Regions from separate parts of the Bradyrhizobium sp. JHI2711 genome, predicted to be linked through region 2. Evidence: predicted binding sites of a transcription regulator. Region 2 holds the regulator's gene; each other region holds the start of a gene.
The links. Region 2 encodes LexA, which represses DNA repair genes until DNA is damaged. Its sites were predicted from a motif close to TGTTCNNNNTGTGTTCNG; they were not measured.

Region 1: ACTEK7_RS11275 (DUF3072 domain-containing protein) is a predicted target of LexA. The motif match lies at 1,837-1,854, and genes of this name have one in related genera.
Region 3: ACTEK7_RS13630 (YifB family Mg chelatase-like AAA ATPase) is a predicted target of LexA. The motif match lies at 1,727-1,744, and genes of this name have one in related genera.
Region 4: uvrA (excinuclease ABC subunit UvrA) is a predicted target of LexA. The motif match lies at 1,633-1,650, and genes of this name have one in related genera.

What each region holds. Positions count from the first base shown of each region.
Region 1 is NZ_JBPZPT010000001.1:2,399,993-2,403,195, forward strand. Features, by position in the region: gene ACTEK7_RS11250 (HWE histidine kinase domain-containing protein) at 1-504, shown strand, start outside; gene ACTEK7_RS11255 (hypothetical protein) at 501-722, opposite strand; gene ACTEK7_RS11260 (hypothetical protein) at 863-1,120, shown strand; gene ACTEK7_RS11265 (hypothetical protein) at 1,216-1,458, shown strand; gene ACTEK7_RS11270 (hypothetical protein) at 1,554-1,775, opposite strand; gene ACTEK7_RS11275 (DUF3072 domain-containing protein) at 1,891-2,085, shown strand; gene ACTEK7_RS11280 (DUF6496 domain-containing protein) at 2,176-2,493, shown strand; gene ACTEK7_RS11285 (hypothetical protein) at 2,500-2,862, opposite strand; gene ACTEK7_RS11290 (Do family serine endopeptidase) at 3,132-3,203, opposite strand, start outside.
Region 2 is NZ_JBPZPT010000001.1:368,891-372,093, forward strand. Features, by position in the region: gene ACTEK7_RS01770 (GAF domain-containing protein) at 1-501, opposite strand, end outside; gene ACTEK7_RS01775 (hypothetical protein) at 719-1,153, opposite strand; gene lexA (transcriptional repressor LexA) at 1,543-2,244, opposite strand; gene ACTEK7_RS01785 (molybdopterin molybdotransferase MoeA) at 2,421-3,203, opposite strand, start outside.
Region 3 is NZ_JBPZPT010000002.1:230,387-233,589, forward strand. Features, by position in the region: gene ACTEK7_RS13615 (CpaE/TadZ family protein) at 1-331, shown strand, start outside; gene ACTEK7_RS13620 (tetratricopeptide repeat protein) at 451-1,248, opposite strand; gene ACTEK7_RS13625 (PilZ domain-containing protein) at 1,328-1,573, opposite strand; gene ACTEK7_RS13630 (YifB family Mg chelatase-like AAA ATPase) at 1,802-3,203, shown strand, end outside.
Region 4 is NZ_JBPZPT010000001.1:479,793-482,995, forward strand. Features, by position in the region: gene uvrA (excinuclease ABC subunit UvrA) at 1-1,536, opposite strand, end outside; gene ACTEK7_RS02320 (outer membrane protein) at 1,811-2,566, opposite strand; gene ACTEK7_RS02325 (outer membrane protein) at 2,788-3,203, opposite strand, start outside.

The sequences.
Region 1 (3,203 bases), 2.0 Mb from region 2:
GCGCTGGCGCGCGTGCACACCATCCTGTCGCTGTCGAGCTGGCAGGGCGCCGAGCTCTCCAGGCTGATCGACGAGGAGCTTGCGCCCTATTCGCTGGGTGACCAGATCAAATTGGCAGGGCCCGAAGTTCAGTTGCTGCCGGCGATGGCCCAGACGCTGGCGCTCGCACTGCACGAGCTCTTCACCAACTCGGCAAAGTACGGCGCGCTATCCACGCGAGCGGGGCGGCTCGCGATCGATTGGCAGGTCGACGAGGAGCTGCTCACGCTGAGCTGGGAGGAATCCGGCGGTCCCCTGGTCAAGACCCCGAAATCGCGCGGCTTCGGCACGCGAAGCCTGCTTGCGAGCATAGAGTCCCAGCTTGGCGGACAGGCGCAGTTCGATTGGCGCGCCGAGGGCCTGCTGTGCCGTCTTGAGGTGCCGTTGACACGCAAGACCGCGGCGGCTGCACCAAGCAAGTTCGACACCGCCGGCGCTGCCGAATTGCAACGCGCATCCGGTTAACCTGACGCTGCGCTGCTCATGCGCTGCGCCGTGCGTGGTTCGCGCGCGACGCGCCCTTCGAGCCAGGCTTCCGTTCGGGCGAGATCGCGCAGCGCCCTCGCGTAGCGGCGGGCCGCGCTCCGCTCCGCGCCAAGCGGAAGCTTGCGCGCCTTGCGCAGGATGTCCGCGGCCGCGTTGCGATAGGCCAGCGAGCGGTAAAGAAAGACGACCTTACCCATATCGATGTTCCCGTTTTGCTGGCGCCCATCTTGGCAAGCCCGGCATGAACGCCGGATGAAACGGGCGGTAACAATTCCTTCAGCGGAACGGAACCCGGCGATCAAATGCGCGTTGGCGTGGCAGTTCGGGATGCCGTCCCATGCGCACCAAGAAGTCGTCTGAGCTGATCTCTGCCAGCGGCCTTATCAAGCTGATGACGCATGCAATGATGGGCGCAGCGCTAGGCCTCATTTTCAGCCTCACGCTCGTCCTGTCCAATCCAGCCGTCGCCAACCTGCTGAACAATGGCGGAAGCCAGGCCGCGATGGTCTTCGCCCTCACCTTGGTGACGACCTTTGCGATCGGCGCGACGCTCACCGGCGCCGTGTTCATCCTGGCCGAGGACAAGCAAACTTGAAGCGTGCGTGACGCACGGAAGATACTTCGCCGGGAACTCCTGCCGCGACGCCAGGTTTGCTGCCTGCGTCAATTTAACTCAGGGAGTTTCCCCGCATGAAGACGACCAAGCTCGCTCTCGCCGTAATATTGGCAACCGGCCTTGCCGCCGCGCCGTTTGCCGCCCAGGCCAAATCGCACAAGACTAAGCATGGATCCTCGATGTCGTCGGCACAGACCACCGGCGCCAACACCAAGTCCTCCAAGGGCGCTGATCCGTCCGGCCAAGGCGGCGCCGGTCCCGGCTCCGATCAGGGCGGCACCATGACCAACAAGGGCGGCATGACCGACACCAAATAGCGCTCCCTGGAATCATGAAGGGCTCCGCATTGCGGAGCCCTTTGTCTTCTATCTTTGGTTCGGCACTCGGCCTTCAGTATCCGACGCCAAGGATCTCAGCGGCGCTCGGCTGCGCGCGCGGAGTTGCCGCCTGTCTTCACGGCACGAAGCCGCACCCGGTCGCGGACGTTCGGCAGTACGTCGCTGCCGCCGGCAGCCTTCCATTCGGCGATCAAGAGATTGATCTTCCGGCGCAAGTCCATCTGCGCCAGGGCCCTTTCCGTGCAGTCGTGATCGCGCTCGACGAGGTCGCGCACCGACGCCTCGACGTCGGCCATCTCAAGCCTCAAGGCTCTGATTTTACGTCGAATTTCGTTAATTCTGTTGTCCATGCCTTGTTAGAACAAAATAAGAACATATAGTCAAGTCACGATTTCAGGACGGAGACGCCAGATGCAGGTTCAAGGTAAATACGACGCCAGATTTTTCCTGGGCGAGCAGATGACGCGGGCGCAGGGCCTCAAGCTGAAGCGGCTCAGCGAAGAGGCCTATCAGCCCGGCCAATATGCGCGGGATCTGTCCTTCACCGAGGCCGCCCGGCGCATCCAGGTGCTGGAAACGGAGATCGAGCTGGCAAACTCCTTCTAGAGCATCGCATCGCGCTTTAGGCCTGCGCCGTTCCACGCTCCCGGAACCATGGCTGTGCAGAATGGTTCTCCCCGCCGAGGGAGAATATGCATGGTACGCAAGGCAAAAAAGCGCCGCTACTCACGCAGCTCGGGAAGCGATGTCGCCACCGAGATGCGGCGTTACAAGAAGGGCACCGCGAAGAGCGGCCGTGGCGGGCGCGGCGGCCGCGTCAAGAACCGCAAGCAGGCCATCGCGATCGGACTGTCGAAGGCACGCAAGAAGGGCAAGAAGGTCCCGAAGAAGGCTTCGAAGCGCAAGAGCGCCAAGAAGACGTCCAAGAAAGCATCCAAGAAAACGTCCGGGACGTCGTCCAAGAAATCGTCGAACAAGAAATCATCGAAGCGCAAATCCAAGCGGTCGCGCTGACCCGCCTCAGATCATGCTCCCCGGCATGAAGCAGCGGATCGAAATCCCGAACGCAGTCTTGACCGGCCACACCATCGTGCGGCCGGCCCGGTTGGGCTCGGTGATGACGGCCTCATCCGGCACATCGATCCACTGTCCGTCGATGCGGACACGGTAGCGCCCGTTGTGCGACTCCCAGTCGAGATCGGCGAGGGCAAAACCGTCCGCGTCCGAGCAGCACGGACCGAGATGGCTGCGCAAACTGTCGAACCATGGCTTCAGAGGAGAGTTCGCGTAGCGGCCGTCGTCGCGCCCGAGCGCGTTTCCCCCCGAGAGCACCAATGGCACCACGAGCAGCGCACTCCTGAGCGAGAGCTTCAATCGATCCATGATGGCACCGATCACTTGTGAACCACCGGCGAGTTCCACAAATCGCCGGGAGGCTCGAAGTTCCACGCTTGCAACCCCGGTCGGCGGCGGCGTTGCCGCAGAGCACTGAGGCGTCTTGCAAGTGTGATCAGCGAACACGGCTTTTTCGGACGCACCAGGTCATCATGCCTGCCGTTAACGAGAATGTTACCGGCCTGGTGCGGACGTGACGTGTGTGCAAAAGGCGGCCCGAAGGCCGCCTTCCTGGATTGGTAAGGGTCGAGTTGGCGCTATGCGAGTGGCACCGCAACGAAGCGGGTGGCCTCCGCGCTTCTGACCTGAAGCAGCACGCTGCGCTTGCC
Region 2 (3,203 bases):
GATGATCAGCGGCAGGCCCGCCTTCCAGGTGCGTCCGGGCAGGCCGAAGCCGCGCGGAAATCTGGTGTGGCGGGAGTTGAATTCGAACATGTCCGCGGTGCCGTAATAGCCATCGACGAGCCCCATCTCATGCGAGAGATCAGGATCGTTGTGCCAGAGTTCGATCGCGCCGACATGCGCCTCGTCGTCGCCGCAGAACAGCACCAGCACGGCTTGCAGGAATTCGCCCGCGAACACCGGCACCGCCACGCCGCAGGTGAGGCCGGCCGCAGCGGCCTGATCGGTCCGCTTGAAATAGGAGTTGGCGAATTTCGTGAGGATGACGGGGTGGCCACAGGCCCAGGCCTTGCCTGGAAGTCCCTCGTCATATCCGAAGTGCAGCTCTTCGCTGACGGCTTTGAACGCGGACAGCCCATCGTCGTAGAGGCCGCCGCCGAATTCCAGCCGCATGCGCGTCCGTTCGGGTACCCAGAGTTCAACGACGCGAATGAAGGTCTTCATCGAGCGTGTCCGCCGCCTCAAACCACGACAGCATCGGTCATTTGGCTGCGGAGCGGACGTTCAAAATGCGGGCAGCACGGCCCAAACTTCGTGCGACGACGAGGCGCGGCGGTGGGCTCGCCGATCGAATGTCCTGAAACACAAACTTACCGGGCTCGCCGGCCTCGGCCGGCGACGGCAATTTCAATCCCGGGCTCGGCCTGTCGGCCGAAGGGCGTCAGCCGATCGGCAGGCGCGTGATCGTGGGCCGCGTGTCGGCGACGATCTGCGGCTTGTGCTCGCGCTCGGGGGCTGGCTGCGTCACCGGCAATTGCAGCACGGTCGCGCGCTGGCCTTCGACGAGCTGCGTCACCAGCACGTATTTGCCGTCGGGGAATTCGATCGCGTCATGATGGCGATCGGGAATGTGCGGGTCGATCTTGCCGAACTTGCCGACGCGAGAGTTCACGGTGCGCGTCCAGATCCAGCGGTTGTCGTAGCGGACATTGTCGGCGAAAGCGAGCTCCGTCCCCGGCAGCAGACAGACCGCGACGGAGGGATCGGCTTCGGAAGCGAAACCGCGCGTCGAGGTGCCGCGGAAGGTTGTCGTGACGATCGTCTCGCCGACTTCGGCGGGGCGCGTCGCGACGGCATGCAGGCTGTAGTCACACATCGGGTGCTCCTCATGCTGGGATAGCGACCCGCGTCTCTTTCGAGGCGCAGGCCTCTATCAGAGTGGAAGCATACAACGCTCTGCTCGGTTATGGGCAAATCTGCGGCTCGCGTTCGCAGCACGCGATCACATTATCTTTCCCGGATTCGATAGGAACAAACCTCGCGTCCTTGCATTTGGCCGCAGCTATCAGCACTGCCGGCACAACTCTACCGGCGAAGCAGAGAGAGATTGCTGCGCGCCTGCACGGGCGAATGTCGCGCGGGAAGATGGACCGGACAGCTGGCGCAGAACCAGACAAACCATCCGGCCGGAGCGGACAAGTATCCGCTCCGATCCTGGATCGCCGATGCCGATCGAAGCGCGCGCGGCGCTTGAGACTTCCGGTATCAGTACTTCCGATAAAGCCCGATCAACTTGCCCTGGATCTTCACGCGGTTCGGCGGAAGAATGCGGACCTCGTAGGCGGCATTGGCGGGCTCGAGCGCGATCGAGGCGCCGCGGCGGCGGAAGCGCTTGAGCGTGGCCTCCTCGTCGTCGATCAATGCCACCACGATGTCGCCGGTATTTGCGGTCTCGTTGCGCTGGATCAGCGCCATGTCGCCGTCGAGGATGCCGGCCTCGACCATCGAATCGCCGCGCACTTCGAGCGCGTAGTGCTCGCCCGAGCCGAGCATGTCCGGCGGCACGCTGATGGTATGGCTGCGGGTCTGCAGCGCCTCGATCGGCGTGCCGGCGGCGATGCGGCCCATCACGGGTACCGCGACGGGGCGCTCGCCATCGTCCGCAGGCGGGCTGGAGCTCGCGCGCACCTTGCCGAGATTGCCCTCGATCACGCTCGGGGTGAAGCCACGGCGATTGCCGGCGGCGGCCTGGAGCTCGGGCAGCTTGATCACCTCGATGGCACGGGCACGGTTGGGCAGGCGGCGAATGAAGCCGCGCTCCTCGAGCGCAGTGATCAGGCGATGGATGCCTGACTTCGAGCGCAGGTCGAGCGCATCCTTCATCTCATCGAAGGACGGCGGCACGCCGCTTTCCTTCAGACGTTCGCTGATGAACCGCAGAAGCTCGTATTGTTTGCGCGTCAACATCTCGACCAAAGTCCCCCGGTTGATGTCGTTCGATTCCGACACGATGAAGTCGGCACTAAGCCGCTACATCCTCGAAACAAATCATGAACGGACACTATATGTTCGATATGTGTTCCGCAACTGCTTAATTTATGGTGAACGCGGCCAAGCTCGCGGAATGCGTGTGGCTGGGCGGCTCAGACGGGCAGCCGGAGCACCTCGCAAGGCGTGCCGGCCTCGGCCTTCGGCGCGAACGGTGCGCGCACCAGAAGTACCTGTGCCGCAGCGAGATTCGCAAGAAGGGAGGAGTCCTGATGGCTGACCGGAAGGGCGACGCGCGTGCCGTCGTCGCGCTCCTCCAGCCGCGCACGCAGATAGTCCTCGCGCTGGTCGTTGGCGGCGAGATCGCGGCCCAGCACGGCGCGCTCGCGCCGATGATGAATCGCTGAACGGCCCGACAGGGCGCGAATCAAGGGGACCATGAACAGGAAGGCGCACACGTAGGACGACACGGGATTGCCGGGCAGGCCAATCACGCGCATCGCGCCTATCCGACCGTGCATCATCGGCTTGCCCGGCCGGATCGCGATCTTCCAGAACGCCATCGCGATGCCTTCGCCCTTGAGCGCCTGCTGGACCAGGTCGTGGTCGCCGACCGAGGCACCGCCGGTCGTGATCAGGATGTCGGCGCCGCTCTCGCGCGCGCGGCGGATGCCGGCGGACGTCGCCTCCAGTGTATCGGCGGCAATTCCGAGGTCGATGGTCTCGGCGCCCTCGCTGCGGGCGAGCGCATGCAGGGCATAGCCGTTGGAATAGACGATCTGGCCGCGACCAGGCGTGGTGCCCGGCATCACGAGCTCGTCGCCGGTGGCGAGAACGGCAACCCTCGGGCGGCGGATGACGGCGAGATGCGGATGATTCATTCCGGCGGCGAGGGCGAGATCGCGCTCGGTGAGGCGGATTCCCTTGCGCAGCAGCAC
Region 3 (3,203 bases), on a different contig from region 2:
CGACCGGCCGCCGCTGTACTGCCTCAACCAGGTCGGCATGCACAAGCGCGCGGAGATCGAGGTCAAGGCCTTCGCCAAGACCATGGAGAGCCAGCCGATCACGGTGATCCCGTTCGATTCGAAACTGTTCTCGACCGCGGCCAATAACGGCCAGATGATCGCGGAGGTCTCCAGGACCCACCGCACCACCGTTCTGTTCCAGAATATGGCGAACCGCCTCGCCGGCCGCGGCGAGGTGAAGAAGCCGAAGCGCTCGCTGCTCGAGCCGCTTTTGAAGAAGCTGAAGGGCAAGTCAGGACGCAGCTCGGCCCCGCATCGCAAGGCGTCGTAGACGCGGCTTATTTGAGCATGATCTCCGCGCAAGCGCCTTCCGCGTTTGTCGCGAGGGAAAACCGCTTCACACTTTGCGCTGACGCGGCCCTTCGGGTCCGGATCATGCTCTAGGGCGGATTACCTGTCCGCCCGCTGCTGCTTTTTCGCCAGCAGCTGCTTCAGCGCCGCGACTTTGGCCGCGGCCTGGTCCGGCGGCAAGTCTGCCTTGACGAGGATTTCGGCCTCGGCCTCGCGACCCTGCAATCCCAGCACGAGCGCCAGATTGGCGCGGACCCGCGCATCGTTCTGATTGCGCTGATGGGCGCGGCCGAGCACCTGTTCGGCCTTCGAGAGATTATTTTGCAGCATGTAGGACAGGCCGAGATTGGACAGCACGGTCGGCTCGTTCGGCACGATCTTCAACGCCGCGGCGTAATATTGCTGGGCTTCCTCGTTGCGGCCGAGCTGATCGAGCACAGCCCCTTGCGCCGACAGGATGCGCCAATCGGGATCCTCGGGCGAATGCGCCCGGCCGAGGACGTCGAAGGCCTGCTGGAAATTGCCGTTGTCGGCGAGCGCGCGGCCGTAGCCGGCGAGCAGCGCCTTGTTGCCGGGACGGGCGAGCACGGCCTGCTCCAGCACTGCGACCGCCTGCGCGCGCTGGCCGCTGCCACGCAGCGCCTTGCCGTATTCGAGAGCAATGGCGGGATCGCTCGGCTTGGCGCGATAACGCTCGCGAAGTGCGTCCATCTCCGGCGTGGGGTCGGCCTTGCTGTCGGACTTGCCGTCAAGCTTGGCGGCGGACTCCCGCTTGCCGCCGAGCGCACCGGTGACGTCGTCGATGCCGGCCGTCTGACAGCCGCCGAGCGCGAGGATCAGGACGGCGGAACACAGATATCCCGCCGGGGGAAAGGCGAGGAACGAACGCTTGGGCATACTCTGATCACTCGGCAACTGATCAGAGATGCTTACCGATTAACGCTAAAGTCCCGTTAAGGGGCGCGCCTGTTGATGTTCAGTCGACGAATTCGGCGCCGAATTCGCAGCCGATGCGCCAGCGCAGGCGGCATTGGCGGGAATAATCAGGCGCGAAGATGATGGTGAATTGCGGCGGCACTTCCAGAAATTCCGCCACCACTTTCACGCCGCCATCCGAAATATCCGTGATCGTGCAATCCCGCGGCAGCGAGCCCGCGCCAAAATGGATCTTGGCGAGGCGGCTGCACACCCGACGTTCGCTTCTCCGGCGATTTGCAAGCATTTGAACTGTTCACCCGTTAGACCACGGCCCATCCCGCAGCCCTAGGAGTAGCGGACATTCGTTGGAATGTGCTGAGGAGAGAAGGTGGCATTCGAGACGTAGTGTCTGGGCTGCGTTTACGATTGGTTAGGATTTGACCGGCCGCCAAGCGATTGTTCCCGTATTGTTCTTGCGGAAACGGCCGCGCTCTGCTACCCCTAATTGCAGCAATGGGCAGGCTGGTTCGGCATGGTTCAGCGGGTTTCTACCGTCGCCTTTGAGGGGATCGAGGCCCGGGCGGTTGACGTGCAGGTGCAGGTCGCGCCCGGCCTGCCGGCCTTTGCCATCGTCGGCCTGCCGGACAAGGCGGTGTCGGAGGCGCGCGAGCGGGTGCGCTCGGCGCTGATCGCCTCGGGGCTGGCGCTGCCGGCGCGGCGGATCATCGTCAATCTGGCCCCGGCCGACCTCCCGAAGGAGGGCAGCCATTACGACCTGCCGATCGCGCTCGGGCTGATGGCCGCGATCGGCGCCATCCCGCCGGATGCGCTGACCGGCTTCACCGTGCTCGGCGAGCTCGGCCTCGACGGCTCGATCGCGCCGGTGGCCGGCGTCCTTCCCGCCGCGATCGGCGCCAATATGCGCGAGGAAGGTCTGATCTGCCCGGCGTCCTGCGGCTCCGAAGCGGCATGGGCGAGCCCGGACATCCAGATCATTGCCGCACACTCGCTGATCCAGATCGCCAACCATTTCAAGGGCACGCAGGTGCTGTCGCGGCCGACGCCGAAGGTGCACGAGGCCGCCGTCTCGCCGCTCGACCTGCGCGACATCAAGGGCCAGGAAAGCGCCAAGCGCGCGCTGGAGATCGCGGCCGCCGGCGGGCACCACCTGCTCATGATCGGCGCGCCGGGCGCCGGCAAATCGATGCTGGCCGCGCGCCTGCCGTCGATCCTGCCGCCGCTGTCGCCGAGCGAGCTGCTCGAGGTCTCGATGATCGCCTCGGTCGCCGGCGAGATCGAAGGCGGCGCGCTGACGGCGCGGCGCCCGTTCCGCTCGCCGCATCATTCCGCAAGCATGGCCGCGCTCACCGGCGGCGGCGCGCGCGCCAAGCCCGGCGAGATCTCGCTGGCGCATCAGGGCGTGCTGTTCCTCGACGAATTGCCGGAGTTCGATCCGCGCGTGCTGGATTCGCTGCGCCAGCCGCTCGAGAACGGCGAGGTCGCGGTGTCGCGCGCCAATCATCGCGTCACCTACCCTGCCCGCTTCATGCTGGTCGCGGCGATGAATCCCTGCCGCTGCGGCAATGCGTTCGAGCCCGGCTATGCCTGCAAGCGCGGCCGCATCGACCGCTGCACCGGCGATTACCAGGCGCGCATCTCCGGTCCGCTGATGGACCGCATCGATCTGCGCATCGAAGTGCCGGCGGTGACGGCCGCCGACCTGATCCTGCCGCCGCCGTCGGAAGGATCGGCCGAGGTCGCCGCCCGCGTGGCGGCGGCGCGCGACATCCAGCTGGCGCGCTATGCGGATGCAGGCCTGCCCCATGTCCGCACCAATGCCGAGGCGCCCGCCTCCGTGCTGGAGGAGATCGCAAAGCCGGATGCGCAAGGCGCCAAGCTGCTGCGCGACGCCGCGGAGACCATGCGCCTGTCGG
Region 4 (3,203 bases), 110 kb from region 2:
GCCGACGTCGAGCAGGAAGGTGAGGCGCTCGCGGATCTCCTTCAGGATGCGGCCCGCGATCTCGTTCTGCTGCGCGTTCAGCGCCTCCGGCACGGTCTCGAACCATGCGCCGGCGCCCTTCACGGACAGCTCCGAGATTTCGCCGATATGCTTGCCACCGACCTTGACGCAGAGCGCCTCGGGCTTGAGCCGGAAGCCCTTGCAGCCCTCGCAGGGCACGTCGTGAAAATATTTCGCCAGCTCCTCGCGGGCCCACTCGCTCTCGGTCTCGCGGTAGCGGCGGTTGATGTTGGTGATGACGCCTTCGAACGGCTTCTTGGTGTCGTAGGAGCGCACCCCGTCCTCGTAGGAGAACTTGATCTCGTCCTCGCCCGAGCCGTAGAGAATCGCGTTTTGCGTCTTCTTCGGCAGATCCTTCCACTTGGTGTCGAGCGTGAACTTGTAGTGCTTGCCGAGCGCGGTCAGCGTCTGCACGTAATAGGGCGACGACGACTTGGCCCAGGGCGCGATCGCGCCCTTGCGCAGCGTCAGATCCTTCTCAGGGATGACGAGGTCTTCGTCGACATGCTGCTCGACGCCGAGGCCGCCGCAGGCGGGGCAGGCGCCGTAGGGATTGTTGAAGGAGAACAGGCGCGGCTCGATCTCGGGGATGGTGAAGCCGGAGACCGGGCAGGCGAACTTTTCCGAGAACAGGATGCGCTCGGGCCCGCTCTTGTCGTGGATTTTCGCGGTCTTCTTCTTTTCCTCCGCAGGCGCAGCCGCCGCGGACGCATCGGCGAACTCGACGACGGCAAGGCCTTCGGCGAGCTTTAGCGCGGTCTCAAAGCTCTCGGCGAGGCGCTGGCCGATATCGGCACGCACCACGATGCGATCGACCACCACGTCGATATCGTGCGGGAATTTCTTGTCGAGGCTAGGAGCTTCCGCCAGCTCATGGAAGGTGCCGTCGATCTTGACGCGCTGAAAGCCCTTCTTGAGCCATTCGGCGAGCTCCTTCCTGTACTCGCCCTTGCGGCCGCGCACGACGGGGGCGAGCAGATAGAGGCGGGTGCCCTCGGGCAACGCCAGCACGCGGTCGACCATCTGCGAGACGGTCTGGCTCTCGATCGGCAGGCCCGTGGCCGGCGAATAGGGCACGCCGACGCGGGCCCAGAGCAGGCGCATGTAGTCGTAGATCTCGGTGACGGTGCCGACGGTCGAGCGCGGGTTCTTCGACGTCGTCTTCTGCTCGATCGAGATCGCCGGCGACAGGCCGTCGATCTGGTCGACGTCGGGCTTCTGCATCATCTCCAGGAACTGGCGGGCATAGGCCGACAGCGATTCGACGTAGCGGCGCTGGCCCTCGGCATAGATGGTGTCGAAGGCGAGCGAGGATTTGCCGGAGCCGGATAGCCCGGTGAACACCACCAGCTTGTCGCGGGGAATCTCGACGTCGATATTCTTGAGGTTGTGCTCGCGCGCGCCGCGGATCGTAATTGCGCGCAGGCTGGAGCCCGCGTTCTGTTGTTGGCGCTTCGCCTTGATCACTTCATCCATCCGAGTTGCCCTCAAGGAAGCCCAAAGGTGCGCGATCGCGCCAACAAAAAAGGCGCGCTGCGCCCGGAACCGGGATCGGCGCCGATGGGTATGGCAGCGAACGTAGGAAGAACGGCGGCGGATTTCCAGTGGGACTTGCGAATCGTCAACGGATTGTTGGCGTGCTGGCGGGATCTGGCAGCAGGAACGCGCGGAACCGCTCGCGGAGCACCCAGCCAAAACAAAAAGGCCGGCGCGAGGCCGGCCTTTCGTGACGATGTGACGTCGATCGTGATCAGTACTTCGCGACCACCGGGCCACCGAAGGTGTAGTTGAGTCGAACGGTAGCCATGTCCACGTCCTGCTTGATGCTGTCGGTGCGAGTGGTCACGCCGAGGAAGGTGAAGGTCTCGTTGTGCCTGCCCATGAACAGGTGGTTGTATTCGACACCGACCGACCAGTTCGGAGCGAAGCCGAATTCTATGCCGGTGCCGACGGTACCGCCCCAGCGCGTTTCGTTCGCGGTGTCGAGCGTAACGCCGCCAAAACTACCAGTGTACTTGTTGTGAGTGACGGCAGCGCCGCCCTTCACGTACCAAAGCACGTTGTTCCAGGCATAACCGACCTGGCCAGTGAAGAGGCCGATGGCGTCGATCCTGGTCTCGTTCACCAGCGGCGCGAGCGCGGCAGGCGAGCTGATGTTCGAACCCTTCAGGTCAGCCCAGTCGCCCTGGGCTTCGAGACCGAACACCCAGTTGGCGGACTGCCAGCGATAACCGATCTGGCCGCCGACGAGTGCGCCGGTCGCATTGTGACAACCTTCGGCCACCGCCGGAGCGACCACGAAGGGGCCGACACTGGTGAGATCCCAACAGTTGCGGCTCCAGCCACCGCCGGCGTTGGCGCCGAGGTAGAAACCGCTCCAGTTGTACGCCGCGATCGGCGCCACCGGTGCCTTGGCGTAGGGGCGGGCCGCCAAATCGGCCGCCGAGGCCGGTGCCAACGCGCTGAGTGCGAACAAGCTGGCCGAAGCCAGCAAAAGCTTCTTCATATCCATTCCCCACTTCCATTTCTCATTCCGGTCTTCCGGAGAGCGGAAGAGCAGCGGACTTATGACCCAAGCAACGTCATTGCTTTACACCATTGAAGCCAAAGGTTGTGTCACCTAGAGGTCACATCCCTCCGAAAACGCGAGCGAACGGGCGGCCGCAACAAACAAAAAGGCCGGCGCGAGGCCGGCCTTTCGTGACGATGATGCGTCAGAGACGAAGCTCAGTACTTGGCGACGACCGGGCCGCCGAAGTGGTAGTTCACGCCGACCTGCACGGTGTGGAGGTCGAGAGTGCCGGTGTTGACCGGGAAGACGCCCGAGAAGTAGGTCTCGCCGCCCAGGCTGCGATAGAGGTACTCGCCCTTGACCGACCAGTTCGGAGCAAACATCGCCTCGACGCCCGCGCCGACCGTCCAGCCCGAATGGAACTGGCTCTCCGAGAGGCTCAGAACGGGGGGCGCGCTGACGCTGATCTTGTTGTTGATCCAGGCGTAACCACCCGTGGCGTACAGCAGGACGCTCGGGGAAGCGAGCCAGCCGATGCGACCACGCACGGTGCCGAGCGCGTCGATACGCGAACTGACCGTCGTGGGAACGAGGGCGCCACCAAAATCAACAAGACCGGTCGCCGAGGCGT